Regions from separate parts of the Rhodococcus sp. I2R genome, predicted to be linked through region 2. Evidence: predicted binding sites of a transcription regulator. Region 2 holds the regulator's gene; the other holds the start of a gene.

Region 1 (15,742 bases), on a different contig from region 2:
TTCTCGAGCTACGAGAACACCGCGCTACCGCGCTTCAACGACGACATCACTCGTGAACAGATCGAACTGCAACGGTTCGTGATGCTCAATCAGGATGCGCCGCAGCACACCAAGACGCGCAAGCTCGTGTCCAAGGGATTCACGCCCAAGTCGATCAACGGCCTGCGTGACGAGCTGGAGCGGCGTGCGAACGAAATCGTGAAGAGGGCGGCCGAGAATCCGACCGGTGACTTCGTCACCGAGATCGCCTCGGAACTCCCGTTGCAGGCGATCGCCGATCTCATCGGGATTCCCCAGGAAGACCGGAGGAAGATCTTCGACTGGTCGAACGAGATGACGTCCTATGACGACCCGGAGTTCGATATCGATCCGGTGGAGGCGTCGACCCAGGTCCTGGGGTACGCGTACCAGATGGCCGACGAGCGCCGGAAGTGTCCGAAGGACGACATCATCACCAAGCTCATCAACGCCGACATCGACGGCGATCACATGGCGCCGGAGGAGTTCGGCTTCTTCGTCATCATTCTGGCAGTGGCGGGCAACGAAACCACTCGCAACGCGATCACGCACGGGATGGCGGCGTTCATGGAGAATCCGGATCAGTGGGAGCTGTACAAGAAGGAACGTCCGGAAACCACCGCCGACGAGATCGTCCGCTACGCGTCGCCGATCGTCGCTTTCCAGCGCACCGCCAAGGAGGACTTCGATCTGAACGGTACGACGATCAAGGCCGGCGATCGTGTGGCGATGTTCTACGGCTCCGCGAACTTCGACGAAGACGTCTTCGAGAACCCGCTCGAGTTCGACATCATGCGAGACCCCAACCCGCACGTCGGTTTCGGTGGCCACGGCGCGCACTACTGCATCGGTGCCAATCTTGCTCGGATGGAGATCGACCTGATGTTCAATGCGATCGCCGACCACATTCCGGATATTTCCAAGCTCGGCGATCCTCGTCGCTTGCGATCGGGATGGATCAACGGGGTCAAGGAATTCCAGGTCGATTACACGGGTGGATGCCCGGTTAGGCACTGAAGCGCATGTGCGCGGAAATACATAGCAGGCTATGTATTTCCGCGCACATGCGTCGCTAGGCGCCTAAAGGTACTTGTCGGCGAACTTCCGCAGAGAATCCTGCTTGTCCGCGAGCGGGCCGTCGAAGCCGATTCCGTCGAAGATCCACGGCACCGTGATGATGTCGGTGACGCCGGCGTCCTCGAGTTCCGCGTAGCCGTCCCGCCCGAATCGGTCGATGCAGACGGTCTGGATCTCGAATGGCTCGTCCGCTCTACCGTATTCGGCGCGCAGCTCACGAAGGCGCGCGATGACCGCCACCAGGTCATCGAACTTGATCATCGCCGAGGTCCATCCGTCACCGACCCGCGCGGCCCGACGAAGCGCGACGTCGGTGTGCCCGCCCACATAGAAGGGAACGGGCTTGGTCGGTGCGGGACTCATCTGCAAATCGTCGAAATCGTAGAACTCGCCGTGATGGGCGACCATTCCGCCGCCGAGAATGAGCGTGATGACCTCGATCATCTCATCGACACGCTTGCCACGTTTGGCGTACGGCACACCGCACCACTCGAACTCCTCGGGTGCCCAACCTATTCCGACGCCGAACCCGAATCGGTTGCCCGTCATCGCCGCAACCGAGCCGACCTGACGTGCAAGCAGCACCGGATTGCGGGACCCCAGTTTGAGGACCTGAGTGTAGAACTCGATGCGCGAGGTGACCGCCCCCATCGCGGCTGCAGCGATCAGCGGGTCGACCCACGGCGTCTCTGCGTTCCACATTCGAGAACCGTCGGAGGTGTACGGGTAGTCGGCGGATTGAGTCTTCATGTAGAACAGCGAGTCCGGGAGTGCGATCGAGGAGTAGCCGCACTCCTCCGCAGTCTGCGCCAGCGTGGTCAACTCGTTCAACGGCGTCATCGCGATGCCGACGGTGTACTTCACGGCTGCTCACTTCCCACGACCCACATCGAGAAGTACTGGGAGCCGCCGCCGTACGCGTGGCCCAGCGCTTTCCTGGCGTCGGCCACCTGATGGTCGCCGGCTCGGTGCATCACCTGCATGGCGGCCTCGGCGAATCGGATCATGCCCGACGCGCCGATCGGGTTGGAGCAGAGCACGCCGCCGGAACAGTTGACCGGGAGTTTGCCCCCGATGGCCGTGTCACCGGCCTCGGTGAGCTTCCAACCCTGCCCCTCGGCCATGAAGCCGAGGTTTTCGAGCCACATCGGCTCGAACCAGGAGAAGGGTACATAGATCTCGGCGACGTCGATCTCGGTGAGCGGGTCACTGATACCGGCCGACTTCCACAGGGCGGCAGCGGCATCTCGACCGGCCTGCGGGTTGACCTGGTCCCTGCCCGAGAACGTGGTCGGCTCGGTTCGCATGGCGGTGGCATGAATCCAGGCGACGGTCTTGCCGTCGGCTTCTCGGGCGCGGGCGGTGTCCTCGTCGCCGATGACGACCGCGCAGGCACCGTCGGAGGACGGGCAGGTCTCGTCGTATCGGATCGGGTCCCACAGCATCTGCGAGGCCTGCACCGATTCGAGCGTGATATCCGGTTGATTCAGGTGCGCGTACGGGTTCTTGCTGCCGTTGAGGCGGTCCTTGACGGCAACCATCGCCCCGATGTGTTCGGGCGCGTTGGAGCGTCGGATGTACGAGCGGACGTGCGGCGCAAAGTAGCCGCCCGCACCGGCTCCGACCGGCATGTTGAACGGCACCGGAATCGACAGCGCCCACATCGCATTGCTCTCGGACTGCTTCTCCCACGCCACCGCAAGCACCCGACGATGCACTCCCGAGGTGACGAGAGAACTCGCGACCACGGCGGTGGAACCGCCGACAGAACCGGCTGTGTGTACGCGGAGCAGCGGTTTCCCGGTGGCGCCGATGGCGTCGGCCATGAACAGCTCCGGCATCATCACGCCCTCGAACAGGTCTGGGGCCTTGCCGACAACGACCGCGTCGATGTCGTCCCAGGTGACCTCCGCATCGAGCATCGCCCGGTCGATCGCCTCACGAAGCATTCCGGACATCGACACGTCGTGACGTTTGGCGACGTAGTGCGTCTGCCCGGTGCCGATGACTGCGGCTGGGTTCTTGCTCACCTATCTGCCCTCCATGACCGCGACGAGATTCTGTTGCAGCAGAGGCCCGCTGGTGGCATGCGCGAGGACGCGAGAGTCCGAACCGTCGAATATTCGGGTGGCGGCGTGGCCGATGCGTTCGAGCCCCGCCGAGAACATCGGATTCCCGACGAGTGGGCCGCCGGATGGATTGATCGTCGTCTCACTCGGCAGCCACTGGGACAGAATCAGCTCCTGATGCGTGAACGGTGCGTGTAGTTCTGCGGCCGAGATGCTCGCCAGGTCGCCGCCCGACGCCTTCAGCGCCGCGTTGTAGGCCGACGGTGCGCTCGTGAGATCGCGGACACCGATGTTGGGGGAGTCGACGAGGTGTTCGATGCCGGTGATCCACGCCGGGCGCTCTCGAAGCGACCGTGCGCGGTCGCCTGCGGCGAGAACGATCGCCGACGCCCCGTCGGTGACCGGCGCGCAATCGTGCGCGCGCAGGGGATCGGCGATGTAGTCCGAGCGCAGAATGGACTCGAGTTCGAGCGGGTCGGACAGTTGGGCCAGCGGATGCGCGTTCGATCGGTTTCGGACCGCGACTTCGGCCATCGCTCGCTCGTCCCATTTCCCGGCGTCGATACCGGCGCGTGCCTGTATTCCAGCCAGTGACACGGCATCCGGCCAGAGTGGTGCGATCAGGTAGGGGTCCAGCTGCATCGCCAGCACCTTCGCGAGCGTGCCGGCGGAGGACTTGCCGAAGCCGTAGACCAGCGCGGTGTCCACCTCGCCTGTCATCAGTTTGATCCACGCCTCGTAGAACGCCCAGGCGGCGTCCATCTCGACGTGGGACTCGTTGATCGGGGGGACGGCGCCGATGGCGTCGATCGCCGAGATGAACGAGAACGCCCGCCCAGCAAGATAGTCGGAGGAACCAGAGCACCAGAATCCGATGTCGGACTTGGTGATGCCGAGTTCGGCATACAGTTGCGCAAAACACGGCACCAGCATTTCGACGCCGTTGGTGGTACCTGCGGTTTCGGCGACGTTCGGCGCCTGGGCGAAGCCCACCACTGCGATATCGGTCATCTTCGCCTCTCAGAGGTGATGCTTGTAGGAGTCGTACTCGGCGTCGGGCTCACCCGTCGGGCGGAAGTACTCGATGTTCTCGAGTGTGTAGCCCCACTCTTCGCGGGGCTTCCACTTCGCCTCGACCCGCATGCCCATGCGTACATCCGCGGGATCGCATTCGAGGATCAGATGCAGAAACGCGATGTCGGCGCCGTCGAGCAGCACGTATGCCGCGATGTACGGAGGTGTGATGCGTTGCCCGAGGAACGGCACGTTCACGATGCAGTAGGTGGTGACGATGCCCCGGTCCGGCAGCTCGACCTGCTCGGTGGTCGGGCGACCATCAGTGGGGCTCGCGCCGCGCGGGGGCACGTAGACCTTGCCGTCGGAGTCGGTGCGACCGCCGAGAATTCGGCCCTCGGCGAGCCCTCGCAGGTAGTAGCTCTCCTCGGCCGAGGCGGAGTGCGTGTATTCCAGTCGGACCGGGGTGGTGATCATCGTGACGGCGTCGGCGCCGGGATCGCCGGTGGAGTGAGGCTGGTCGTCGCCCTCTCCGGGTTCGAAGCACTCGATGTCGTGGATGTCCCCGACGCGATCCTCCGCCCATCGGGCATGGACGCGCATTCCCGTCGCCATGTTTGTCGACGAACCGGCGTCGACGGCATGCAGTATCGCGGTGTCCGCTCCGTCGAGCTGGATCAACGCGAAGGCGAAGGGATGATCGAGGGGTTGCCCGTCGTACGGATTCGGAACCCACGACCACGAGAGCACCGTGCCGGAAGATCCGACGTCGACGAACTCGGTGATGGGTTCCTTTGTGACCGAATCGTATTCGGGTGGCGGGACGTACACGCGTCCGTCGCTTCCGCGTCCGCCGGTCAGCTGTTTGCGGCGCAGGCCCGTCAAGAACGCCCCGATGGTCGGCCCGACAGATCGGGTGTAATCGAAGGCGTTGTTCAGAGGTGCGCTGAGTGGTGTATTCACCATAGTCACTTTTTCAGTAGAACAGGTTCTTATTATGGTGGCAAGACCACGACGACGGAAGGCGCCTTCATGAAGCTCGGTTTGCAGCTCGGATACTGGGGTGCGCAGCCTCCGGAGGGAACCGGAGAACTGGTCGACGCGGCCGAAGCGGCGGGCTTCGATGCGATCTTCGCGGCCGAATCCTGGGGCTCGGACGCGTTCACTCCGCTCGCGTGGTGGGGTTCGCGAACCTCGAAGGTTCGACTGGGTACGTCGGTGGCGCAGCTGTCTGCGCGTACCCCCACCAGCTGCGCCATGCATGCGTTGACGCTCGACCACCTGAGCGGCGGTCGGGCGGTACTGGGGCTGGGAGTGTCGGGGCCTCAGGTGGTGGAGGGGTGGTACGGCACCCCGTTCGCGAAACCGCTCGCTCGTACCCGCGAATACGTCGACATCGTGCGTCAGGTGCTGGCTCGGGAGGGGCCGGTGACCAGCCCCGGACCGCATTATCCGCTGCCCGCGGGAGGCACCGGGCTCGGTAAGGCGCTCAAGCCGATCACCCACCCCTTGCGCGCGGACCTGCCGATCTGGCTGGGCGCCGAGGGACCGAAGAACGTGGCGCTGGCCGCTGAGATCGCCGACGGCTGGCTCGCGATCTACTACTCGCCGCGGCTGGCGCCGATGTACGACGAGTGGCTCGACGAGGGCTTCGCGCGCGCGGGTGCGCGTCGTTCGCGGGAAGATTTCGAGATCGCGGCCACGTGTCAGGTGGTCGTTACCGACAACCGTGCGGCATCGATCGCCCAGCTCAAGCCGACGATTGCGTTGTACGTGGGCGGAATGGGGGCGCCGAGTGAGAACTTCCACGCGCAGGTCTACCGGAGAATGGGCTACGGCCCCGAGGTCGAGGAGATCGGGCGGCTGTTCCGGGCCGGCCGCAAGGACGACGCCGCGGCGGTGGTCCCCGACGAGATGGTGGCCGAGACGATGATCATCGGCGACGAGGATCATGTGCGCAGCGAGGTGAAGCGTTGGAGTGATGCCGGGGTGACGATGTTGTTGGTCACTGCGCACACCCCGTCGCGCGTCGCCGAGCTGGGGGCCTTGCTGAACCGGTAGAACACGTTCTAGATTGATGGCCATGACGGTCGAGCAGAAGACTGAGACACGCACCGGTGGACTCTGGAATATCGCAGCCGAGGAACCCGACCGAATCGCGCTCGTGGATCCGGGTGGCGAGAGCCGAACGTACGGCCAACTCGTTTCCGAAGCCAACAGGTACGGCCGAGGCCTGCAAGAGTTGGGACTACGGCCCGGCGACAGCGTCGTGATGATGCTGCACAACAGTGCCGACCTCGTTGCGTTCTACTTCGCCGCGTATCAAACCGGCCTGTACATCGTGGCGGTCAACTGGCACCTGACCGGCCCTGAGGTTGCATACATTCTGAAGGACAGCGACGCCAAAGCCTTTGTCGCTTCGAGTCGTTTCAGTGCGGCGGCCCGTCAGGCTGCTGACGAATCGGGCGTCGCGAACAGGTACTCCGTCGGTGAGATCGACGGCTTCACCCCGCTGCGCGACCTCGGCACCTCGGACGAGCGTCCCGAGATCCGCACAGCCGGTGGACCCATGCTCTACACCTCCGGGACGACGGGCAAACCGAAGGGTGTCCGGCGTCCGTTGACCGGCGCCGACCCCGACCAGGTACCGCTGGCGTCGAGTGGCTTCTTCTCGATCTTCGGGATCCGGCCCTTCGACGATCATGTGCACATCTGCGGGTCTCCGCTCTACCACACGGCGGTGCTGAACTTCGTCGCCATCTCGATTCAATTGGGGCACAAAGTAGTTCTGATGGATCGTTGGGATCCGGAGGAGATGCTGGCGTTGATCGAGCGTCACCGAGTGACACACAGTCACATGGTTCCGACGCAATTTCACCGACTTCTCGCGCTTCCGGAAGATGTTCGAAGCAAGTACGACGTCTCCTCGCTGAGAGTGATGATTCACGGTGCAGCTCCGTGTCCGAAGGAAGTCAAACGACGAATGCTTCACTGGTGGGGTCCGGTTGTCACCGAGTACTACGCGGCAACCGAGGGCGGCGGCACCGTGATCTCCGGCGAGGAGTGGCTACGCAAACCCGGTTCGGTCGGCACCGCGTGGCCCAATTCGGTCGTCACCGTGCTCGGCGACGACGGGAACGAACTTCCGGTCGGTGAACCCGGCCAGGTGTACATGCGTATGGGCGGATCGAGTTTCGAGTATCACCACGACAAGAAGAAGACGGAGGAGTCACGCGTCGGAGATATGTTCACCCTCGGTGACATCGGCTATCTCGACGAGGACGGCTATCTGTTCCTCTGCGATCGCAAATCGGACATGATCATCTCCGGCGGCGTCAATATCTATCCGGCAGAGATCGAGGGCGAGCTGGTCACGCACCCGAAAGTCGCCGATGTGGCGGTCTTCGGTGTGCCGCATGTCGATTGGGGCGAGGAGATCAAGGCGGTCGTGCAACCGGAGGTGGGGATCGAGCCGTCCGAGGCTCTCACCGAGGAGCTCCTCGCATTCGCCCGCGAGCGGCTGGCGAAGTTCAAGCTCCCGAGATCGGTGGAGTACGTCGACGAGCTTCCGCGCGATCCCAACGGAAAACTGTACAAGCGCAAGCTCCGCGACCCGTACTGGCAGGGTCGCGCGAACATATAGGCGCCTCGCGCATGTGAGTGGAAATACATAGTGGGACACGTATTTCCACTCACATGCAGCGGAGCTGCCTACAGTGGATCGTGTTGTACGTGCGACATCGGCGTCCCCACCTTGCGCAGGGCGTACAGCGTCGTCCGCACCATCGACGGTGATCCGCAGATCTGAATCTGTCGGTCCGCCCACGATCCGAATCTCGTGACAACCTTTCCGACGGACCCGTGCAGTCGTTGGTGCATTCCGTACGGCAGCTCGGGCGTCGGGTCCGTGTGCCACCAAGGGTTTTCATCCTCGTCGGTGACCGGAACCACCGTCAGCCATGGATTCGACAGCGACAGTTGCCACAGTGTGCGCGCGTCGTACAGATCGCATGGGTAGGTGCCGCTCATGAACAGATGCACCCGGGGGTTCCTACTGCGCCGGGCCATGTCCATGATCTGTGCCCGCAGCGGTGCCAACCCCGTGCCACCGGCGATCATGAGCACGTCCTCGGAGATGTTCCGGTCGATATGCAGCCCGCCCAGCGGGGGACTGATCGCCCAGCGATCACCGACCACGGATTCTGCGACCATCGCTGGACTGACCCAACCGCCCGACACGCGTCGGACGTGAAACTCGATCTCACCTTGCGCGTTGCACGGGATGGCGGGTGAGAGGTACCGCCACAACTTGGGTCGTTGTGGAATCTGCACACTGACGTACTGGCCCGGGAAATAGTGGATGCCCTCGTCGAGTTGCAGCCTGATGATCGCGAGGTCGTCGAGGACGCGGTGATGCTCGACGATGGTCGCACCCCAGTACGGCGGCAGTTCGTCGGAGTCGGCTGCGACAGCCATGTTGTCGGTGATGCATGCCAGAGTCTCGTGCCATGCAGCCTCGACCTCGTCCGTCCACAGTTCGTTGCCCGCGAAATTGCGGAACGCAGAGATCAGCGCGGAACCACCGGCTCGGAAATGCGAGCCGTTCACGCCGTGCTTTCGGTGATCACGGCCCAGTTGCTGCAGGAACGGTTCGACCCGATCGTCGTTGTTCAGGTTGTCGAAGACGTATGCGAGTGCTCGTACGAAGTGCTCGCGCTGCTGATCCATCGAAGCCGGAAAGAGGGTGCGGAACTCGGGATGCTCGACGAAGAGGTGCGCGTAGAACGATCGCGCGAGAATTGCCGGTCCATCTTCGGCTGCCAGGACGGACTTGAAACCCGCACGAACCAGGGAGATTGTTCGCTCATCGAGCATGAATCAGCCTCCGCCGCGGCTAGACGGTTCCAAAGTAGACCGTCCGAGAGTATCCCGTTTGCTTGACGCTGGCCACCGAAGAATTTTCCTTTTGTTCAAGTTGAGCGGAACAGACTCAACTTCAGTATCGTTGCATGGAGTGACAGTTCACAGAAACTCGAACAGAAAGTAGGTGAACGGTGGACAGTTTCACCCCCACCACGAAGACGCAGGCTGCGCTCAGCGCAGCCCTGCAGGCCGCATCCTCGGCCGGAAACCCGGACATCCGTCCGGCGCACTTGTTGGTGGCGTTGCTCGATCAGACCGACGGCATCGCCTCCCCCCTGCTGAAGGCGGTCGGCGTCGATCCGGCGACGATTCGCGGTGAAGCGCAGTCCCTGGTCGACCGCCTACCTTCTGCTACTGGATCGACCACCACTCCACAGCTCGGCCGAGAGGCGCTCGCGGCCATCACTGCAGCGCAGAGTCTCGCCACCGAACTCGATGACGAGTACGTCTCCACCGAACACCTCATGGTCGGCCTCGCGACTGGAGACAGTGACGTCGCCAAGCTCTTGACCTCCCGTGGCGCCGGCCCCAACGATCTACGCGACGCCTTCCAGACGGTGCGTGGCAGCGCCCGCGTCACCAGTGCCGATCCCGAGAGCACGTATCAAGCCCTCGAGAAGTACAGCACCGACTTGACTGCCCGTGCTCGCGAGGGTGAGCTCGATCCAGTGATCGGCCGCGACACCGAAATTCGTCGCGTGGTGCAGGTCCTGTCACGGCGAACCAAGAACAACCCTGTGCTCATCGGTGAGCCTGGCGTCGGCAAAACTGCCATCGTCGAGGGTCTTGCGCAACGCATCATCGCCGGTGACGTGCCGGAGAGCCTGCGTGGGAAGACCGTGATCTCCCTCGACCTCGGTTCGATGGTCGCCGGTGCGAAGTATCGGGGCGAGTTCGAAGAACGCCTCAAGGCCGTCCTGGACGACATCAAGAACTCCGCTGGGCAGGTCATCACATTCATCGACGAGGTGCACACCATCGTGGGTGCCGGTGCCACAGGTGAGTCCGCGATGGACGCGGGCAACATGATCAAGCCGATGCTGGCGCGCGGGGAGCTGCGGCTCGTCGGTGCCACCACGCTGGAGGAGTACCGCAAGTACATCGAGAAGGATGCGGCACTCGAGCGTCGGTTCCAGCAGGTATACGTCGGTGAACCGTCGGTCGAGGACACCGTCGGCATCCTGCGCGGGCTCAAGGAGCGCTACGAGGTCCACCACGGCGTCCGGATCACCGACTCTGCTCTGGTGTCGGCGGCCACCCTGTCCGACCGCTACATCACCTCACGTTTCCTGCCGGACAAGGCAATCGACCTCGTCGACGAGGCTGCGTCGCGGCTGCGCATGGAAATCGACTCACGTCCGGTGGAGGTAGACGAGGTCGAGCGTGCGGTTCGACGCCTCGAGATCGAGGAGATGGCGCTCCAGAAGGAAACCGATGACGCGTCGAAAGCACGCCTGGACAAGCTTCGCGCAGAGTTGGCCGATGGTCAGGAGAAGCTCGCGCAACTGAGCACTCGCTGGCAGAACGAGAAGAACGCCATCGACTCGGTGCGTGTCCTCAAGGAGCAGCTCGAGAACCTGAGGGGTGAATCCGAGCGGGCAGAGCGCGACGGCGATCTCGGCAAGGCAGCCGAACTCAGGTACGGCCGCATCCCTGCGCTGGAGAAAGAACTGGCGCAGAAGACCGACGACAGCTCCGCACAGGGTGAGGTGATGCTCAAGGAGGAAGTCGGACCGGACGACGTCGCCGATGTAGTGGCGGCCTGGACAGGTATTCCGGCGGGTCGAATGCTCGAAGGCGAAACCGCCAAGTTGCTTCGCATGGAAGACGAGCTGGGCAAGCGAGTCATCGGGCAACGCGACGCCGTGCAAGCGGTGTCCGATGCCGTGCGGCGGGCCCGCGCCGGCGTCGCCGATCCGAATCGCCCGACAGGCTCGTTCCTGTTCCTCGGTCCCACCGGCGTCGGAAAGACGGAACTCGCGAAATCGCTCGCGGACTTCCTGTTCGACGACGAGCGCGCCATGGTGCGCATCGACATGAGCGAGTACAGCGAGAAGCATGCCGTCGCCAGGCTGGTCGGTGCCCCTCCGGGCTACGTCGGCTACGAGGCGGGCGGCCAGCTCACCGAGGCCGTGCGTCGTCGTCCGTACACCGTGGTGCTGTTCGACGAGGTGGAGAAGGCGCACCCCGACGTTTTCGACATCCTGCTCGCGGTGCTCGACGAAGGCAGGCTGACCGACGGTCAGGGTCGCACGGTCGACTTCCGCAACACCATCTTGATCCTGACCTCCAACCTCGGTTCCGGTGGCACCAAGGACGAGGTGATGGATGCGGTGCGCAGGGCGTTCAAGCCCGAGTTCGTCAACCGTCTCGACGACGTCGTGGTGTTCGACTCGCTCTCCGAGGATCAGTTGGAATCGATCGTCGACATCCAGCTGGGGCTGCTCTCCACGCGGCTTGCGGCGCGCAGGCTCACACTCGACGTGTCGGCGCCGGCGAAAATGTGGCTGGCGGTCCGTGGATACGATCCGATGTACGGCGCGCGGCCGCTCCGCAGGTTGATTCAGCAGGCGATCGGCGATCAACTCGCGAAGCTACTGCTGGCCGGCGAGGTGCGCGACGGCGACACCGTCTCGGTCAATGTCTCCCCGGACGGGGAGGGCCTCGTCCTCGGCTAGGAGCACGTCGTCAGCGGTAGCAGCTCGGGTCCACGGCCACGGCCGGAGGGCCCGAGCTGCTTACGTACCCTCGAATACATGACGCATCCGGATGATCCGCGTGATAGGCCGTCGGACAACCTGTGGGAAGACGGCACTGCGGATCCGCCACCCACGCGGCCGGAAGACGACCAGCCCACCGAGGCATGGCAGCAATACCCGGATTCACAGCCGTACCCAGATTCACAGCCGTACCCGGACCAGCCGACCCAGCAGTACCCCACTCAGCAGTACGGTTATCCACCGCAGCAGCCGTACGCCCAACAACCGAATCCCACGCAAGCGCTACCTCCGTACGACCCAGACCAGCGGTACGCGGCAAACGAGCAGTTCGCGGCAGGTCAGGGCTATCCCACCGGCCAGGGCTATGCGACCGGCCAGGGCTATGCGACCGGCCAGGGCTACGGCCCGCCGCCGTACACGGGTGAGCAGCCGATAGCCGCGTCCGGCGCCGGCGGCAACGGGCCGAGGAAGTGGATTCCGGCGATGGTCGCCCTCGCCGCGCTCGCCGTGATCGTTCTCGCCGGCGTTCTGGTCCTGACCAATCAGAGATCGGAAACCAACACAGCCGCTGCACCGAACACGAGCCGAGCACCGTCCACGAGTTTGGTACCGCTACCCACCCTTCCCCCGAGTCAGGCGCCGCTGGTGCCACCTTCTGCTCCCGGCGGTCTGGTGCCGGGCGGAATACCCGAGATCCTGGGTGACGCCGGAGCCGCCATCGGCACCGTCACTGCCATCGACGGCTCGACGCTGTTGCTCGACGGTATCGACGGAGCACCCGTCACCATCCTCGTCACGCCCCAGACGACGGTGCTGTCCCTCTCCGGATTCGACGCATCCTCGTTGACCGTGGGCTCGCTTGTGGTCGTCAACGGCACCCCGATGGAGGACGGCACGATCACCGCGGATCTCATCATCGAAACCCCGGATCTCGGCGGATAGGGCTCCACTCCTGACCCCCTCGGGTCGTTCCGCGGGCTCCACTCCTGACGCTATAAGCTGGTCCACGATGACGGCTATGTGGTTCGGACTTGCAGCGATCGCCCTCGTGGGTGCGGTCGCCCTTCTCTACGTCGATCGGTCGCGGCGGGACCAGCTCGGCCGGGTCCGCCAGATGTGGTCGAAAGCCCAGGGCTACACGTACACCTCGCTGGACGAAAAGTTCGTATTGCAGTTTCGGCGCTCTCTGCTCGCCAAGCCCGAACACACCACCGCAATCGACCTGGTGCGTGGCGTGCGGCGCGGCGAGAAGTTCGTGCTTTTCGACGTCGAAGAGATAGCGACGATAGTCGCCGTGCAACGGCCGGTGGGCTCCGATGTCGATATCGAACTGCGACCCAAGTCGACGCCGCCGCCGCGTGAGAACGATATGGAACTCATCGGGTCCATCGGCCCGCGGGTCGTCTTCGCCACCGATGTCGACGTCGCCAGGCGCGTCTGCGACCAGCGTATGGCTGCGTTCACGGAATCGGCACCCTCGAATCTGACGCTGCTGTGGAGCGAAAACGACTGGACGCTGGGCGCGCTACCGCTAGGCAGTACCGGCCGCGACTGGGATGCCGCCATCGACGCCGTCGCTCGCTTGTCCGGGATGCTGCACGTGCTGCCGCCGGCGCTCGAATCGACTGTCGTCGCCCGTACCGAGCCGTCGGCGCAGCGGCGTCGTCCAGAAACGCCGGCCGCGCGATCCGAGACCGAATACTGATCGTGTTCGAGACGGGACGAGCGTGGAGCCTGCAGTTTTCTCCAGAGGCCCTATAGCCTCGTTTTCATGACCGCCGAACCGATCCAACCAACGTCCCCCGTCACCGTCCGCCCGGTTGCTCTCGTCACAGGCCCCACCTCCGGCTTGGGTGCCGGATTCGCCACGCACCTCGCTGCCCGTGGCTACGACCTGGTTCTGGTGGCACGCAACGAGTTGAAGTTGCGGGCGCTCGCCGACGACTTGAAGACCAGATTCGGAGCCGACTCCGAGACCATGGCAGTCGACCTTGCGACAGAGCAGGGCCGCGACGCGGTGGCCGAACGCCTGGGCGCGGGAGTGGAGATCCTGGTCAACAACGCGGGATTCGGTACCTCGGGGGAGTTCTGGACGGCCGACCCTGAGCTGCTTCAGTCTCAGCTGGATGTGAACGTGACTGCGGTGATGCAGCTGACCCGCGCGGCGCTGCCGTCGATGATCGCAGCCGCGAAGGGCACGGTGATCAACGTGGCGAGCGTCGCCGGCCTCGTGTCCGGTCGCGGGTCCACCTACTCGGCGTCGAAGGCCTACGTGATCTCGTTCTCCGAAGGACTGTCCGGGGGGCTCGCGGGTACTGGAGTTCAGGTGCAGGCGTTGTGCCCGGGCTTCATACGGACGGAATTTCACCAGCGTGCGGGTATCGAAATGTCGAGCATTCCCCGATTCATGTGGCTGAGCGTCGAGCAGGTCGTGCGCGAATCGATGCGGGATCTGGGCAAGGGCAAGGTCATCAGCGTGCCCGGTGTTCAGTACAAGGTGCTTACCGCACTCGGTACCAAGGTGCCCAAGAGTCTGACGCGCAAGCTGACCAACGTCGTCGGTCGGGGCCGCGGCCGCACCTGATTTCGCCGTCGAACTCGTACCTGCTCGGGCGAGCCTCCTGCGGTAGGTGCGGACCAACCACTAAATTCAAACCTTGTGACTGTTTTCGTGATCGCCGCGATCCTGGTAGTGGTTGTAATTCTCGGCTTTGCCGCGAGTGTCGAACGACGCGTACGCCGGTACAGGGCGAGCACGGCGGCCAGCTTGACGCTGCTCACCGTGGAGTTGGAGCGGCGGTGCGTCCAGCTCGAGCCGCTCATCGCTGCGGTGGAGCCCTCGGGCTTGAACTCCGAGCTCGTACGCCAACTCGTCGGCGCCCGGTCCTGGTCCAAGGCCGTACGTGAGCGCGAACTCGGTCTGCCGGTGCAGGCAGCGGCGGAGAATGCACTGTCGGCGGCCGTGCACGCGGTGCTGTCGGAAGCCGATACCCGTCCGAACCTGAAGTCGAACTGGGCCATTCAGGGCCCGGCGGGCGAGCTCGGCACAACCGAGCAGCGCATTGCCGGAGCGGTTCGCGTGTACAACGACAACGCGTACCGGTTGGCCGCGCTTCGGAGCACGTTTCCCACCAAGCTGGTAGCCCAGGCCATGAAGGTCACCGCACCCGATCCTTTCGTCGAGCACATCCCCCTCGTCGCGAATACGCAACCGCAGGATGTGCCGGCATAGATCGACCGAAACGCGGTCGGTAGATTCCGGTCGGTAGATTCATGGGCGCAAGCGACCGAAGGGAACCGTAATGGCCGACAGTGCCCAGCGCGCCGAACTGGCCGAGCTGGTTCGTGAACTCGCCGTCGTACACGGCAGGGTGACGTTGTCTTCGGGTAAGGAAGCCGATTACTACGTCGACTTGCGTCGAGCGACGCTGCACCACCGCGCCGGAGCGTTGATCGGCTCCCTGATGCGCGAACTGGTCGCCGATTGGGACTTCGCCTCGGTCGGGGGACTGACGATGGGCGCGGACCCCGTGGCCATGGCGATCATGCATGCGCCGGGACGGCCGATCGATGCGTTCGTCGTGCGCAAGGCCGCGAAGGCACACGGGATGCAGCGGCAGATCGAAGGGCCGGACATCGTCGGCAAGCGGGTTCTCGTGGTCGAGGACACCACCACCACCGGCAACTCACCGCTCACCGCTGTCGCCGCGCTCCGTGAAGCCGGGGCCACAGTCGTGGGGGTGGCAACGGTTGTCGACCGAGCCACCGGCGCCGACGACGTCATCGGCGACGAAGGCCTCGAGTACCGCTCACTTCTCGGCCTGACCGACCTGGGGCTCTAGGCGGCTTCGCATGTGCGCGGAAATGCATGACGGGTTCAATCGGTGGTCGCAACGAGCGTCCTGTTGTGTTCCTCGACGA
Region 2 (15,742 bases):
CAACCTTCCGTACATCACGGTCGACGCGGACAAGAACCCGCTCTTCCTCGACGAGCAGCTCAGCCGCTCCGAGTTCCAGAAGATCACCTCCGACCTGCTCGACCGCACCCGTGCGCCGTTCCAGGCAGTGGTCAAGGACTCCGGCATCGCCGTCAAGGACATCGATCACGTCGTGCTCGTCGGTGGTTCGACGCGTATGCCCGCCGTCTCCGAGCTGGTCAAGGAACTCTCCGGTGGACGTGAGCCCAACAAGGGCGTCAACCCGGACGAGGTCGTGGCCGTCGGTGCCGCACTTCAGGCCGGCGTGCTCAAGGGTGAGGTCAAGGACGTTCTGCTCCTCGACGTCACGCCGCTGTCCCTCGGCATCGAGACCAAGGGTGGCGTGATGACCAAGCTCATCGAGCGCAACACCACCATCCCGACGAAGCGATCCGAGACCTTCACCACCGCTGACGACAATCAGCCTTCGGTGCAGATCCAGGTCTTCCAGGGTGAGCGCGAGATCGCCTCGCACAACAAGCTCCTCGGCTCCTTCGAGCTGACCGAGCTGCCCCCGGCTCCTCGCGGCGTCCCGCAGATCGAGGTCACCTTCGACATCGACGCCAACGGCATCGTGCACGTCACGGCCAAGGACAAGGGCACCGGCAAGGAAAACACGATCAAGATCCAGGACGGCTCCGGCTTGTCCAAGGAAGAGATCGATCGCATGGTTGCCGACGCCGAGGCGCACGCGGAAGAGGACAAGGCTCGCCGCGAAGAGGCCGAGGTTCGCAACCAGGCCGAGTCCCTCGTGCACCAGACGGAGAAGTTCGTCAAGGACAACGAGGACAAGGTCGACGCCGAGCTCAAGGGCCGCGTCGAGTCCGCCATCGAAGAGGCCAAGACGGCTCTCGCAGGCAGCGACATCTCGGCAGTGAAGACCGCCGTGGAGAAGCTGTCCACCGAGTCGCAGGCACTCGGCACCGCCATCTACGAGGCGCAGGCCAAGGAGCAGGGCGGACCGGAAGGCACATCGCAGCCCGCTGACGACGGTGTCGTCGACGCAGAAGTTGTCGACGAGCCCGCCGACGACGCGGAGAAGAAGTGACCTCGGACAACACCGAGCAGGAACCGGTCACTTTCGTCGACAAGCGAAAGATCGATCCCGAGACCGGTGAACCACGGGAAGGCGACGCAGTACCGGAACCCCTGGCGGGTACCGGCGCTGCGCCGCAGCCCGGCTCGGTTCCAGAAGAAGGGGCGCACGACCTCGAAGTCGCCGCAGTCCAGGAGTTCGAGGATCCGCGTGACACGCAGGTCCTGGAGCTCACTGCCGATCTGCAGCGGGTATCGGCGGAGTACGCGAACTACCGGCGTCGCACCGATCGCGAAAAGCAGACCGGAGCGGAGAACGCGAAGGCGTCCGTCGTATCCCAGCTGCTCCCGGTGCTCGACGATCTCGAGCGCGCTCGCCAGCACGGTGACCTGGAGACAGGCCCGCTGAGGGCAGTGGCGGACAAGCTGGCCGGTGTTTTCACCAACATCGGTCTGTCCACTTTCGGCGCCATCGGCGACAAGTTCGACCCGGCTATCCACGAGGCCGTTTCCCACGAGGGCGACGGCAGCGAGCCGGTCGTCGGCGCGCTCATGCGGCCTGGGTACAAGCTCGGTGACCGCGTGTTGCGCACCGCAATGGTCGGCGTCGTGGACGCTGTCGAAGCACAACCGTCCGACGAGCAGTAAAAATAGAGTCAGCGCGAGGGGAGGGAACGCCCGGTGAGCCAGCGGGAGTGGATCGAGAAGGACTTCTACAAGGAGCTGGGCGTTTCTTCCAGCGCCACCACAGACGAAATCAACAAGGCCTACCGCAAGTTGGCGAGGGACAATCACCCCGATGCCAACCCGGGTAACGCCGCAGCAGAACAGCGTTTCAAGGCGATCAGCGAAGCCAAGTCGGTGCTGATCGACCCGGCCAAGCGCAAAGAGTACGACGAGGCCAGGCGGCTGTTCGCCTCCGGCGGGTTCGGCCGACAGGGCGGCGGATTCAGTCCGGGTGCCGGTGGATTCGGCGGCGGAGGCGGCCAGACCTTCGACGTCGGCGACATCTTCGGCGGTGCTGGTGCCGGAGCCGGTGCCGACGGCGGCATCGGAGACCTCTTCGGTGGATTGTTCAACCGCGGCGGCGGACCTCAGCAACGAACCACATCCAACCGTCCCCGGCGCGGCAGTGACGTCGAAACCGAAACCACGCTCGCTTTTCGTGAGGCCACGCAAGGCGTCACCGTTCCGCTTCGCCTGACGAGCCCGTCCTCGTGCACCACGTGCCACGGCAGCGGGGCAAAGCCCGGGACCAGTCCGCGTGTGTGTCCCAGGTGCAACGGCGCTGGCGTCGTCAATCGCAACCAGGGTGCGTTCGGATTCAGCGAGCCGTGCGACGACTGCCGCGGAAGCGGCTCCATCATCGATGATCCGTGCGCAGACTGCCGCGGTAGCGGTGTGCAGAACCGCACCCGCACCATCACTGTTCGCGTGCCTCCGGGAGTGTCCGACGGCCAGAAGATCAGGCTCGCCGGTCAAGGCGAAGCCGGTCTGCGCGGGGCGCCGTCGGGTGACCTCTACGTCACGGTCCGAGTCCGGCCGGACAAGGTGTTCGGACGCAGCGGCGACGATCTCACCGTCACCGTCCCGGTCAGCTACGGCGAACTGGTGCTCGGAACCACGCTCTCGATCCCGACGCTCGAAGGCCGGGTCGGAGTCAAGGTCCCGCCCGGCACCGTCGACGGCCGGGTCCTGCGCGTCCGCGGTCGCGGCGTACCGAAAAAGGCAGGTACCCCGGGTGACCTGATGGTCACCGTCAAGGTTGCCGTGCCGCAGAAGCTCGACGATCCCGCCACCGAGGCGCTGCGGGCATATCTGGAAGCCGAAAAGGCCAGTGGATTCGACCCGCGGGCGGGATGGGCTGGTGCATGATGACGGTGCCGCCTGGACCCACTCCTTCGCAGGGTGACCCGGACGCGCAGGTCTTCGTTATCTCCGTTGCCGCCCAACTCGCCGGAATGCACGCACAAACGCTGCGAACCTACGACCGCCTCGGCTTGGTCACCCCGCACCGCACCACCGGTGGCGGTCGACGGTATTCGCCGCGGGACGTCGCGTTGCTACGCGAAGTTCAGCGCCTCTCCCAGGACGAGGGCGTCAATCTCGCGGGCATCAAGCGCATCATCGAGCTGACCAATCAGGTCGAAGCGCTGCAGGCTCGGGTGTCCGAGCTCGCCCAGGAACTCGCCAACGTCCACGCCGGCTACCGGCGCGATCTCGTTCCCGTGCAGCGAAACGCACTCGTGGTGTGGAAGCCGCGGCACCAGCGCTGAGAAGTTCGTCCTCACTGTTCGCGCTGCTCGCTCAGGAGAATGGGCAGCCCGACCCTCGTCGGGACACGAAATTCGGTCTGATGTCGAGGTCCGGCGGATCGTAGAGCCGGTGGAACGTCGGGGTGATCGAGGAGGACATCGGGGGATTGATCCACGACCAATCCGTCGGGCACGATCTCCCAGCTTTGGCTTCACGCTCGACATGGTCGACGAACTGCTTGGCGACGGTGTGATGGTCGACCATGTATGCCCCCGACTCGCGGAAACTGTGGATGACCGCTCTGTTGAGCTCCACGAGGGCGCGGTCCTTCCACAGTGTGCGGTCCGAACTTCTGTCCAGCCGGAGTTTCTTGGCGATGGTCGGCAGCATGTCGTATCGATCGGTATCGCTGAAGTTCCTGGCTCCGACCTCGGTGTTGACGTACCACCCGTTGAACGGCGCACACGGGTAGCGAACCCCGCCGATCTCGAGATCCATGTCCGATACCGCGGGAACGGCATGCCACTTCAGGCCGAGATCGGCGAACCACCGGTAGTTCGGGTGCACCAGCGGCACCTCCAGCACCAGCTCGGACGGCACATCGAACAGTTGAACGGGCTCGTCGGGGGTGGAGATCATCAGCGGCAGCACGTCGAATGCGGTGCCCTCGCCCCGCCATCCCAGACTCTGCGCGAGCTCGGTGAGTTCGAGATGGGCGGGATCGCCGACAACGGTGCCGTCCGCGCCGCGATAGCCGGCGTACCGAATCAGCTGTGGGTTGAGGATGCGGTACTCACGACCGTCGGGGAGCGGCGGTGGCCCGACGGTGACGATGGACCGCAGTGCCCCGCCGTTCGTCGCGACCGTGAGATGTTCGAAGCACGCGTCGGCGATGTCCTGTGCGGACGTGGCATGGCGGGCGTCGATGAGCTCGAGGGTTCGCCAGTGCTTGCGGCCGACGCATCGAGCGTGGTTGCGCCACGCGAGTTTGGCGCCGATGAGTATCTCCTCGGCCGACTGCACGTATGTCCCGGTTCGGCGCATCTCTTTCAAGACGCTGGTTTTCCGCTCGGCCGGCAAGTGCGCCAATTCGGGCAGTTCGAAGAACTCACGGCACTCGCGCAGACGACGGGCCAAGTCCGTGTCGTTGCTGCCTGGATCCCCATTCCGTTTCTGCGCTGTTGCTTGTGTGTTCGCCCCGACAGCGACAGTCACGATTGGCCTACCCCGTTTCGATTGCACCCTTTTCGATCTCTATCGTCGCTGCGATAGTAGAGCCTCGACGAGTTGCTGGAAAGGCCCGAAACGCTATGCCTGCCATGCCAATTGATAGCACTCGGTCGGTTATCTCAGGTATTTTCGGCGATTGGATTGTTATGGCCGAAGAAACCGATTCGTACGTTCTCCTGCGATGAGTCGCATCGCTGCGGCTGGGCTAGACTTCGGCCAATCGCCGGTGATCTACGCAGGTCGAAGGCAGCGATCAGCAGTGGACACACGTATGCGCGGACTCGGAGAGGGGGCTAACAGGCCAATGGACAGTCGGACGATTTCACTCGTCAGAACAACTTTCAAGGCGGTAGCCGCCGTCGAGGGTGGGCCCGAGAAACTGACCCGGTCTTTCTACGCGATTCTGTTTGCGCGCAACCCCGAGGCGCGCGATCTTTTTCCTGCGTCGATGTCGCTGCAACGCGACAAACTTCTCACCGCAATCGCCTACGCAATCGATCAACTCGAAAACCTCGACCGGCTACTTCCGTTTCTTCAGCAACTGGGTCGTGACCACAGGAAATACGGGATCGTCGACGCTCACTACGCGGCCGTCGGCGACGCGTTGATCACCGCGTTGGAACAGTTCGCGGGCACCGAGATGTGGACCGAGGAAGTCGAGGGGGCCTGGCGCGAAGTGATCGGTGTGATGGCCACAACGATGATCGACGGCGCCAACGGGGACGACGGCCCGCCGGTGTGGATGGGTACCGTCGTAGAACACATACGGGTTCTCGATGACGTCTCGGTCGTCCGTCTCAAACTCGACGAGCCCATGGACTACGCAGCGGGCCAGTACGTCAGTGTCTCGGTCCCGAGCAGACCGCGGATGTGGCGCTACCTCTCGCCCGCGATACCGGCCAACTCGGCGGGTGAGATCGAATTTCACATCCGACGTGTCTCCGGCGGCTGGGTCAGTCCGTCTGTCGTGGCCAACACCGCCGTGGGTGACCGCTGGAGTGTCGGATCCCCGTTGGGTTCGATGACGCGGCACACCGCGCGGGGCCGGGATCGGCTGCTGATCGCGTCGGGAACCGGCATTGCCCCGTTGCGCGCGCAGGTGATGGAGATGGCAGCACGCACCGACAATCCTCGCGTGAGCGTCTTCTACGGCGGGAAATATCCCTGCGATCTCTATGACATGGCGACGCTGCAGCACATCGCGGCAACCAACCCGTGGCTGTCCATCGTCGGTGTCGTCGAGGATGACACCGACCCGTGGTGGACCGACGGATCGCGGTACAGCCAATTCTCCGGCGCGATACCGCCGACGGTCGGGAAACTCGGCACGGTTGTCGTTGATCACGGCCCGTGGGACAACCACGACATCGCGATCGTCGGCTCTCCGTCGATGATCAACACGACCAAATTTCGACTGCAGGGCGCTGGGGTCGACATGTCGACGATCAGTTACGACCCCTGGTGATTGCGGCTCCGCCGCCCGTGTGTGCGTAGGTACCGCCGCAGGTACCTACGCACACACGGGTGCGGCCTACGCTGGACCCATGCTGACGTGGAATGCCGAGGTGGTTCAGTACCACCGACTCCGCAACGACCTGGCGGTGATCAGACTCGTCGGCGACGGCATCCCGTTCGCCGCCGGCCAATCGCTCGAGGTGACCGTCCCGCAGAACGCGCGGCTGACGCGTCGGTACTCCCCGGCGTTGCCGCCCTCACTGGATGGGAAGCTCGAGTTTCATGTTCGGGCCGTCCCGGCGGGCTGGGTGAGCGGGTCGATCGTCAACGAGACCAGGCCCGGCGACGTGTGGAAGCTGACCGACCCCAAGGGCTCGCTCGCCATCGACGATTCCGGACGCGAGGTCGTCATGATTGCCGGCGGTACCGGTCTTGCGCCGATGCGCGCACTCATCCTCGATCTGGCGCACCGCGCGACAACGCCGCCACCGGTGACTCTGTATGTCGGGGGCCGATCGCCGCGTGACCTCTATGCCGCCGATCTGCTGTGGATCCTCGCCTCGGAGCTTCCCTGGCTGACGGTCATTCCCGTGGTAGACCAGTTGAAGGATCCGTGGGCACCCGATCGGTGGAACGACACCATTCGCGCCGAAACGGCGGAGGCGCCGATCTTCGGTCCCGAACACTGCTGGGAGGGGAGCCTCGCCGACGTGATGAGCGTGCAGGAGCCGTTCGGCGATCATCAGGTGCTGGTGTGCGGTTCCCCGGGTATGGAGGCGGCCACCGTCTCGGCGTTGATCGGCAACGGCACCCCTGCAGCGGCGATCAGGCGCTGATCACCCGTCCCCGCGCGCAGGCAGAGCACGGGAACGACGAGTCGCTCCAGCCCTCCCGAACCAGCACTGCCCTGACCTCTTCGAACACCGCGCACGGTGTTCGGGTGACCTCCTCCCATCCGTAGACCAACCTGGGGCGCCCGGCGAGCTCGGCGGCATTGTCGCGCCGTCGATCGCGGAATTTCACAGCGTTCGCCGAGTGGAACCGCGCGCCATCCAAACGCACTATGAGCGGCACTCCATGCTTGCAGTAGTCGACGTCCTCGAAAAGGACACGGCCGTCGACGATCACCGGCCCTTGCCGCGCTCCGGTAGGAAGGCCGTGGGCGGCCTCGACGTCGAGAACATACCGATGTTCGAGTGCTGACTGCACGCCGTCGGTGAGAAGCCCTACGGTGTCGACGATCGCCTTCTTGTAGCGCCATGGCGGCCGCTGTTCGAGGCGGCGACGGACCTCCTGGATCGAAATCCTCGCGTTGGTTGTCGCTTGAACGAGTTCGATCATGCCCTCCCGCGCGGTATCGGCGGCGGTGGCGAGATCGATCGCGGTATCGGCTCGCGATGTCAGCGGGAACCCTGCGTCGACGCGGATGTGCCGGATGGCCCTCGATCGATGAACGATGACGCCGGGGTGGATGATCGTGTGCGCCGAGGCGGTCGCGCGCGGCGAGTTGATACGTCGGGTCGGGGCCTGATCGACCGCCGAGCGCCCGAACGGCACCGTGATGTGTACCGGTCTGGGCTCGGCGGGTGCAGACTTGATGTTCCAGTGCACGGCCGCGGTCTCGTGGCTGAGGATGGCGGATCCGCCGCCGTAGACGAGTGCGGCACTGTGCATCATCGGCACAGTCAGCGGACCATTGGTGACCGATACGACGCCATACAACACCGGCAGCCACTGCCCGCTTGCGATGCGATGGTGGGTGATGCGTCTGGTGTACCCGTATCGCCGCAGTTGGTCGGCGCGCACAATGCCGAGTTGTTCGTCGAGCAGTCGCTGCCAGTCCTGGTCGTGTTCCATGCGCCGATGGTGGCACCTGGCATCGTCCGACACGCCCGAGATTTCCTCGGCCTGTGGACAACCTGCCCCCACCTGTGTGTGGGTAGGTACCGCGGGCGGTAACTACCCACACACGGGCGCGCAGCGCATCATCGCCCCTCGAACGACGGCTTTCGCTTCTCCGCGAACGCTCGGGGGCCTTCCTTGGCGTCGTGGCTCTTGAACACTGCGACACCGAGTTCGGCGTCGATCTGGAACGCCGCCTCCTCATGCATGCCTTCGGTATCGCGGATCGTGCGCAGGATGGCCTGGACGGCGAGGGGGCCGTTCGCGGCGATCATCTCCGCCAGTTCCAGCGCTTTGGTCAGTGCTTGCCCGTCGGGTACGACGTGGCCGATGAGCCCGATCTCTTTGGCCTCGGCGGCGCGAATGTGCCTGCCGGTCAACAGGATGTCGGCGGCGATGGTGTACGGAATCTGGCGGACCAGTCGCACGGCCGACCCGCCGAGCGGAAAGAGGCCCCACTTGGCCTCGGAGACACCGAATTTGGCGCTCTCGCCGGCAACTCGAATGTCGGTGCCCTGCAGAATCTCGGTGCCGCCCGCGATGGCTGGTCCTTCGACGGCTGCGATCAGGGGCTTGGTGAGCCTGCGGCCCTTGAGCAACGCCTCGATCTTCGACATGTCCCAGCCGCCGGAGCTGAAGCTGTCGCCCGGATGGGTGGACGTCATGGCTTTGAGATCGGCTCCGGCGCAGAACGCGCCACCCGCGCCGGTGAGGATGGCCACGCGGATGTCGGGATCGCTGTCGACCCTGTCCCAGGCGTCGCGCATGATCGCCATCATCTCGCCCGACAGGGCGTTGCGTGCTTCGGGCCTGTTCATCGTCACGATCAGTACGTGACCGCGCTTCTCGACGAGTGCGTGGGCGGTGGCTGAAGCGGCGGTGGATGACGGGGTGGTGGATGACGGGGCGGTGGATGACACTGTCGGTTCTCCCACTGGTCTGTGACCTGAGTCTCGATTTGCCTATTGTCAAAAACGATAACACGTTCTATTTTTGTGTCGTGGCCCTCAATATCGCAGACCTCGTGGAACATGCTGTCGACCTGGTTCCGGACCGGGTCGCCCTGGTGTGTGGGGATCGTGAGATCACCTACGCGCAGATGGAAGACCGGACCAACAGATTAGCCCATTACCTGCAGAAACAGGGGGTGAAACCGGGTGACAAAGTAGGCGTTTACAGCCGCAACGGCATCGAGACCATCGAGTCGATGATCGCTGTGTTCAAGCTGCGTGCGGTGGTGGTGAACGTCAACTATCGATACATAGAGAACGAGTTGCAGTACATCTTCCAAAATTCGGACATGGTCGCGCTGATTCACGAGGCGCGCTACTCCGATAAGGTCGCTGCGGTCTTGCCCACCTGCCCCTTGCTGAAGACGACCATCGTGATCGGCGACGCGGCGGACGGCCAGGTCTCCTACGACGAAGCCCTCGAACAATCCTCACCCGAGCGCGACTTCGGCGAACGCAGCGGTGACGACATCTACATGCTCTACACCGGCGGAACCACCGGCAGCCCCAAGGGCGTGATGTGGCGTCACGAGGACGTCTGGCGCGTACTCGGCGGCGGCATCAACTTCATGACCGGCGAATATCTCGAGGACGAGTGGGATCTCGCAAAGCTGGGCGCCGAAAATCCCGTCATGACGCGTATGCCGATCCCGCCGATGATTCATGGTGGCGCGCAGTGGGCGACGTTCCAGTCTCTGTTCGGCGGCGGAAAGACGGTGCTGCACCCAGACTTCGACGGCCACACGATCTGGCAGTTGGTGGACAAGCACGGCATCAACCTCATCTTCATCACCGGCGACGCCATGGCTCGGCCCATGCTCGACGCCCTCATCGAGGGTGGGCCCGACGGCAAACCCTACGATCTGTCGACGCTGTATCTGATGGCCAGTAGTGCGGCACTGTTCTCGCCGAGCATCAAGGAGAAGTTCCTCGAACTGCTGCCCAACCGGATGTTGACCGATTCGATCGGCTCGTCCGAAACGGGGTTCGGCGGCCTGAGCGTGGTCACCAAGGGCGCCGAACACACCGGTGGACCCCGAGTGAAGATCGACGCGTCGACTTCTGTGTTGGGCGAGGACGGCCATCCGGTCGAACCCGGTTCAGGCCAGAAGGGACTGCTGGCCCGACGCGGACACATTCCCGTCGGTTACTACAAGGACGAGGCCAAGACCGCGGCCACCTTCAAGGAGATCCACGGCGTTCGGTACTCCATACCCGGTGACTATGCGCAGGTCGAAGAGGACGGCACCGTCACGATGCTCGGACGCGGTTCGGTATCGATCAACACCGGCGGCGAGAAGGTGTTCCCGGAGGAGGTCGAGGGCGCGCTGAAATCGCATCCCGAAGTGTTCGACGCAATCGTCGTGGGAGTCCCCGACGAGAGGCTCGGTCACATGGTTGCTGCTGTCGTTCAGGCACGGGGCGAGGAACGCCCATCGCTCGCCGATCTCGATGCGTGCGCACGCAAGGAGATCGCCGGTTACAAGGTCCCCAGGGCCGTGTGGTTCGTCGACGAGATCAAACGGTCGCCGGCGGGCAAGCCCGACTACCGCTGGGCGGTGCAGCAGACCGAGCTGCGACCGGCTGACGAAACCAACAACGCGCACCTCGCGCAGCGCAGATAAGGACAACGAATGCGGACAGATCTGTGCGAGAAGTTCGGCGTGCAATACCCGGTCTTCGGCTTCACCCCATCCGAGCACGTCGCCGCCGCGATCAGCAGGGCGGGCGGGCTGGGTGTGCTCGGGTGTGTGAGATTCAACGACCCCGAGGAGCTCGACGCCGTCCTGACCTGGATGGACGCCAACACCGACGGCAAACCGTACGGCGTGGACATCGTCATGCCGGCGAAGATCCCCACCGAGGGCGCCTCGGTCGACCTGAACGAGCTCATTCCGGCCGAGCATCGAGCATTCATCGACCGCACCCTCGACGAGTTGGGCGTCGCCCCGCTCGGTGCCGATCAGGCGCGCAACGAGGGGGTGCTGGGTTGGCTGCATTCGGTGGCGAGATCGCACGTCGACGTCGCTCTGCGTCACCCGATCAAGCTCGTCGCGAACGCCCTCGGTTCGCCGCCGAACGATGTGGTCGAGCAGGCGCACGAACACGGAGTGCCGGTTGCGGCGTTGGCCGGCACCGCGGAGCATGCGCGTCGGCACGTGCGCAACGGTGTCGACATCGTCATCGCACAGGGATACGAGGCCGGTGGTCACACTGGTGAGATCGCGTCGATGGTGCTTCTCCCGGAGATCGTCGACGCCGTCGGCGACGAGGCAGGTGTGCTGGCGGCCGGCGGAATCGGCAGCGGCCGTCAGGTCGCAGCTGCGTTGGCGCTCGGCGCGCACGGGGTGTGGATGGGTTCGACGTGGCTGACCGCAGCCGAATACCGGCTGGGAGCCAGGCACGAGGGCAAGCCGTCGGCGATGCAGGAAGCGCTGTTGACGGCTACGTCGAGTGACACTGTTCGCACCCGTATCTATTCGGGGAAGCCGGCGAGGCTGTTGAAGACCAAGTGGACCGATGCGTGGGATCGACCGGAAGCTCCCGATCCGCTCCCGATGCCACTGCAGAACATCCTGGTCAGCGAGGCGCATCAACGCATCAACAACGCAGAGAACCCGGACGTGGTGGCCATGCCGGTGGGCCAGATCGTGGGTCGAATGAACGAGATCCGGCCCGTCGCGGACATCGTCGCGGAACTTGTTTCCGGATACGACGAGGCCGTCAGCCGGCTCGTCGAGCAGCGCTGAGGCTCAGCTGACGCGGGTCGCGGCCTCGGCCTCGGCCGCGTCCGCGGAGCTTGCGCCGTTGTTGACCGGCAGCATCCGCGAGCGGACGGGCGAGAACAGGTAGCGCAGCGAGTAACGCTGCCGGGCGGGATCGTAGGGGCGGTAGACGGCGAAGACGAGAATGTGCCACCACCAGTGCAGCCGAAGGGCTTTGCGCCTCTGCTCGGTCATCGCATCGTGTAGCTCGAATGTCTCGATACCGCACTGGATGTACTCCGAGAACTGCGACGGCGGTGTCAACGCGCGACGCGGTGATACGTCGACATTCATCTCCGTCAGCTGTGCGAGAGCGATGTGCGCCTCGCCCAGGCACAGTGCGAGGTCGAGGTCCTCATGAATCCGGGCGTCGGTGCTCACTCGGTGTTCGATCTCTCGCCACGCGGCCCGTCGGATGGCCATGTTCGCGCCGTGCAAGTTGGTCACCGGCCGCTCGCCGCCCACGGTGCCCTTCCTCAGTTGTCGACCGAACCACCAAGCCTTGAGGCTGCGGACCGGGGAGTCGTACGGCAGATTCAACCCGGTTACGCCGCCGACGTGGGCGCCGTCGGTGGATAGGAAGTCCAGCACGGCCCGAGCCCAGCCAGGTCGGACGCGGGTGTCGGCGTCGATACGTCCGAGGACGTATCCGCTCGCGGCACGGAACCCGGCGTTGCGCGCGTGCGCGACGCCTGGGGTGCGTTCGAGGAGCAGGGTGATCTTGGGGTTCGACTTCATGTACCCCCGGACGACGGCTGCCGTGCGGTCGGTGGAGTTGTTGTCCACGACGATGATCTCGTGCAGGTCGTCGGTCTGCGCGGCCAGCGCGTCGAGGCACGGGCCGATGAACGCCTCTTCGTTGTGGCACGGGATGACGACGGACAGTGTCTCGGCGCGGGTCACGAAAGCAGGCACGTTCGCCGACGCTATCGCATGTGGCACACTGCGTCGAATCGAAATGTATTGTGTATCAATTGTTTTGAATGATTCACCGGTTCTTCGGCGGTTCGCAAGGTGTGGGCCCCGTTTACGGCGAAGAAGAAATAAGAGAGTCGGTTTACCTCGGCCCGACGTGGCCGACGCCCCGATTGGCGGATTTCCAGCACCGGTGCCCACTAAGCTGGCTCTCGATCGAGTGCACCTACCGAATGGAGACGAGCAGTGGCTTCCGTGATCGCAGTGGGCGACCTGGTGCAGGCGACCGGTCACGCCGGGCCATGGAAGGTGCTCGAGATTCGGCAGGGCCTAGCGCTGCTCGAGCACCACGCAGGGCACCGCCTGTCGGTGCGCACCACCACCCTGTCCGTGGTGCGCAAGGGCTCGCCCGCGCAGGCCGTCGAGCCGGTGGCCGCCGAGCCCGAGTCGCCCACGCTTTTCGACTGACGACTTGGCTCAGATCTTTTCGTTCCTCGAGCGTTCCACCAGGCCGAGGCCGAATCGTTCGATCTCGCGGACGGCGAGGCTGCTGTTGCCGCCGACGGTCAGAGACGGACGGCGTAGTAGGTGCTCGCCGCCGACGGGGATGCTGACCATTTCCGCCAGCTTCTGCAGCCACCGAACGGGTCGGTAGGACGAGGGGACGTGGTCCGCGAGCAGAAGCATTCCGCCCGGACGTAGCACGCGCACCATTTCGGCGAGTGCGATGTCGGGCTCAGGAATGGCGCAGAGGGAGAAGGTGCAGACGACGGTGTCGAAGGAGGCGTCGGCGAATTCCAGCTCGTGTGCGTTGCCGAGCCGCAGGTCGGCATCAGGCCTGACGATCTGGGCTTTCGCGGTGGCCCGCGACAGCATCTCCTCGCTGAGCTCGATGCCTGTCAGTTCTACCTGCGGCGGATAGTGATCCAGATTGAGTCCGGTGCCGATGGCAACTTCGAGAACTTGGCCACTGGCGCGGGAGCACACCCACGATCGAGTGTCTCGGAAGAGCACCCGATCGAGCAAGGTCATGTGCTTGTCGTAGCTGGCTGCCTGCTTGTTCCAGTAGCGGTGCCACCGGTCCAGGTGTTGGTGGGACTCGGCTGACATTTCCTCGCCTTTCATGGTCGAGCGCAGGTTGCGCTGGAACGCATTCCCAACTTACGCATCATCAGGCTGGCGGGACACCATCCGACCGCTGCGTACAGCAGAAGGTTGCCGCCGACGAACGCCGTCAGGACCTGCCATCGAGGATCGTGGAGCATCCCGAGGGCCAGGCTGGCGAGGACGACGGTACCTGCCATTGCGGGAACGGTCCGTTCGATAGTGGGACCGCTGGTGTGCGCGGTGGATGTCATCTGTGGATTCTCACTTCGTTGTGGTGTGGACGGGATTGTTCAGCGGGCGGAGAACATCCTCGAGAAGAATCCGCCGGATTTGGGTTCGTTCTGGTGTCCCTGGCATCGATTGCTCTTGGGGACGCCGCGCATGACCTGGTCGACGTGGTTACCGCAGCCCGCCCAGGTGGTCTTTCCGCACTTCCTGCAATTCACTGCCCTACACATACTGCTCCCAACGGTGTCGAATGGTTCGATCCCCGACTATACCCCATGGGGTATCTGAAAAACAGCGGTCGACGCCGGCTAGCCCTGCACGCCGCAGGTTGCGTCGGTGCAGTCGCGTTTGCGCCACCGATAGGCCACGGCCCCGGCCAGCATGGTCAGTGACACGCCGGCGAGGATGGGTTGAATCGGCGCCCACAGTCCCAGCGCGCCCGATGTCCCCACTGCGAGAAGTACGAGTTTGTTGCAGACCGGGCATCCGACTGCGAAGAAGGTGAGCACCACTCCGAGCGCGGCCGGGGTTCCGGTGCGCTCGGACTGTGCAGGTTTGTCGATGCCGAACCACACCGCAGTCAGCAGTGCGGTGGCCAGTAGCACCGGAAGTTCCCACGCCCGCACGGGAACCTCGCGACCGAACAGTGGAGTGTCGATGATGTCCGTGGGAACACCCACCACGAGCACGGTGATCACCGCTGCAGCTGCCCCGCGGGATATCCGCGCCACCCATTGGTTCGGTCCACTGAAGCGGTTCGGTCCACTGAGGCCGGCGGCGGCAATCTCGCTGCGATCCTCGGTATCGGTTCCGACATGGCCGGGCGTGGTGGGCGAAGGCATGTGCAGGGTTCTCCTACGAGTCGTAGTTGTGTTGGGGCGGTCGACTCTGCGAGGGTATACCCGCATGGGTATCGATGCCACTGGCGTCGAGCAACGAAAGGCATTGCATGACATCGACTTCTCGATCACATCGCCGTAGAGACCTATGGCTTCTGGGTACCGCAGTGCTGGTCGCCGCGGTGCTCGTAGGTGTTCTGCTGACGGGTATGCGAGACGGCGATCGATCGCAAGCGGTTTCAGGCGAGGGCTCCACCGCAGCCCCCGAGATCGGACCCCTGGGAGATATGGCGCGTCGCACCGTCGATGATCCGATGGCGCTCGGTGCGGCCGACGCACCCGTGGTGATGATTGCATTCTCGGACTTTCGATGCCCGTTCTGCGCCAAGTTCAGTCGAGAAACGGAACCGGAACTGATCGACCGATATGTCGACGGCGGCACGCTCCGGATAGAGTGGCGCGACCTTCCGATCTTCGGGCAACAATCGTTCGACGCGGCTCGCGCCGGTCGTGCTGCAGCTGCCCAAGACAGATTCTGGGAGTTCACCCACGCCGTCTACGCCGACGCCCCCGCGACCGGGCATGCCGACCTCACCATCGAGGTGCTCGAAACCTATGCCGCACAGGCCGGAATCGAGGACATCGCACGCTTTACTGCCGATGCGACCGGAACCGAGTTCGATGCCGCGATCACCGCTGACTCCACCGAGGCGCAATCGCTGGGTATTCCTGCAACGCCTGCGTTTTCGGTCAACGGAGATCCGGTGCTCGGAGCGCAACCGTTGTCGGAATTCGTCCACCTGATCGATACCGCCGCCGGGGTTTGAACGCTGATGTCGCAGATCGGACTACTCGGAGCGTTCTTCGGCGGGCTACTGGCGTTGGTCAGCCCCTGTTCCGCATTGCTATTGCCCTCGTTCTTCGCATACGCCTTCGGTGGGGCCGGTAAGCTCGCCGGCCG

What was found. The regulator HspR, encoded in region 2, represses chaperone genes until heat shock. The targets are predictions, from matches to a motif close to ANNTGAGTNNNNNNNACTCANNT.
Region 1: clpB (ATP-dependent chaperone ClpB) is a predicted target of HspR. The motif match lies at 9,152-9,174, and genes of this name have one in related genera.

The regions. Positions count from the first base shown of each region.
Region 1 covers NZ_JAHUTG010000015.1:106,337-122,078, forward strand. Annotated here, with positions in the region: gene KVY23_RS16775 (cytochrome P450) at 1-1,035, shown strand, start outside; gene KVY23_RS16780 (TIGR03619 family F420-dependent LLM class oxidoreductase) at 1,099-1,959, opposite strand; gene KVY23_RS16785 (thiolase domain-containing protein) at 1,956-3,125, opposite strand; gene KVY23_RS16790 (thiolase domain-containing protein) at 3,126-4,175, opposite strand; gene KVY23_RS16795 (Zn-ribbon domain-containing OB-fold protein) at 4,185-5,144, opposite strand; gene KVY23_RS16800 (LLM class F420-dependent oxidoreductase) at 5,211-6,239, shown strand; gene KVY23_RS16805 (acyl-CoA synthetase) at 6,262-7,821, shown strand; gene KVY23_RS16810 (globin domain-containing protein) at 7,890-9,053, opposite strand; gene clpB (ATP-dependent chaperone ClpB) at 9,233-11,779, shown strand; gene KVY23_RS16820 (DUF5666 domain-containing protein) at 11,858-12,763, shown strand; gene KVY23_RS16825 (hypothetical protein) at 12,831-13,526, shown strand; gene KVY23_RS16830 (SDR family oxidoreductase) at 13,593-14,405, shown strand; gene KVY23_RS16835 (LemA family protein) at 14,481-15,053, shown strand; gene pyrE (orotate phosphoribosyltransferase) at 15,124-15,663, shown strand; partial or broken gene KVY23_RS16845 (IS30 family transposase) at 15,699-15,742, opposite strand, start outside.
Region 2 covers NZ_JAHUTG010000023.1:72,522-88,263, reverse strand. Annotated here, with positions in the region: gene dnaK (molecular chaperone DnaK) at 1-1,087, shown strand, start outside; gene grpE (nucleotide exchange factor GrpE) at 1,084-1,722, shown strand; gene dnaJ (molecular chaperone DnaJ) at 1,756-2,949, shown strand; gene KVY23_RS20450 (heat shock protein transcriptional repressor HspR) at 2,949-3,350, shown strand; gene KVY23_RS20445 (nitric oxide synthase oxygenase) at 3,382-4,545, opposite strand; gene KVY23_RS20440 (globin domain-containing protein) at 4,865-6,025, shown strand; gene KVY23_RS20435 (FAD-binding oxidoreductase) at 6,105-6,851, shown strand; gene KVY23_RS20430 (hypothetical protein) at 6,841-7,872, opposite strand; gene KVY23_RS20425 (crotonase/enoyl-CoA hydratase family protein) at 8,001-8,735, opposite strand; gene KVY23_RS20420 (acyl-CoA synthetase) at 8,918-10,552, shown strand; gene KVY23_RS20415 (nitronate monooxygenase family protein) at 10,562-11,677, shown strand; gene KVY23_RS20410 (glycosyltransferase family 2 protein) at 11,681-12,607, opposite strand; gene KVY23_RS20405 (hypothetical protein) at 12,854-13,075, shown strand; gene KVY23_RS20400 (class I SAM-dependent methyltransferase) at 13,085-13,717, opposite strand; gene KVY23_RS20395 (DUF2892 domain-containing protein) at 13,729-13,965, opposite strand; gene KVY23_RS20390 (hypothetical protein) at 14,251-14,784, opposite strand; gene KVY23_RS20385 (thioredoxin domain-containing protein) at 14,892-15,608, shown strand; gene KVY23_RS20380 (cytochrome c biogenesis CcdA family protein) at 15,615-15,742, shown strand, end outside.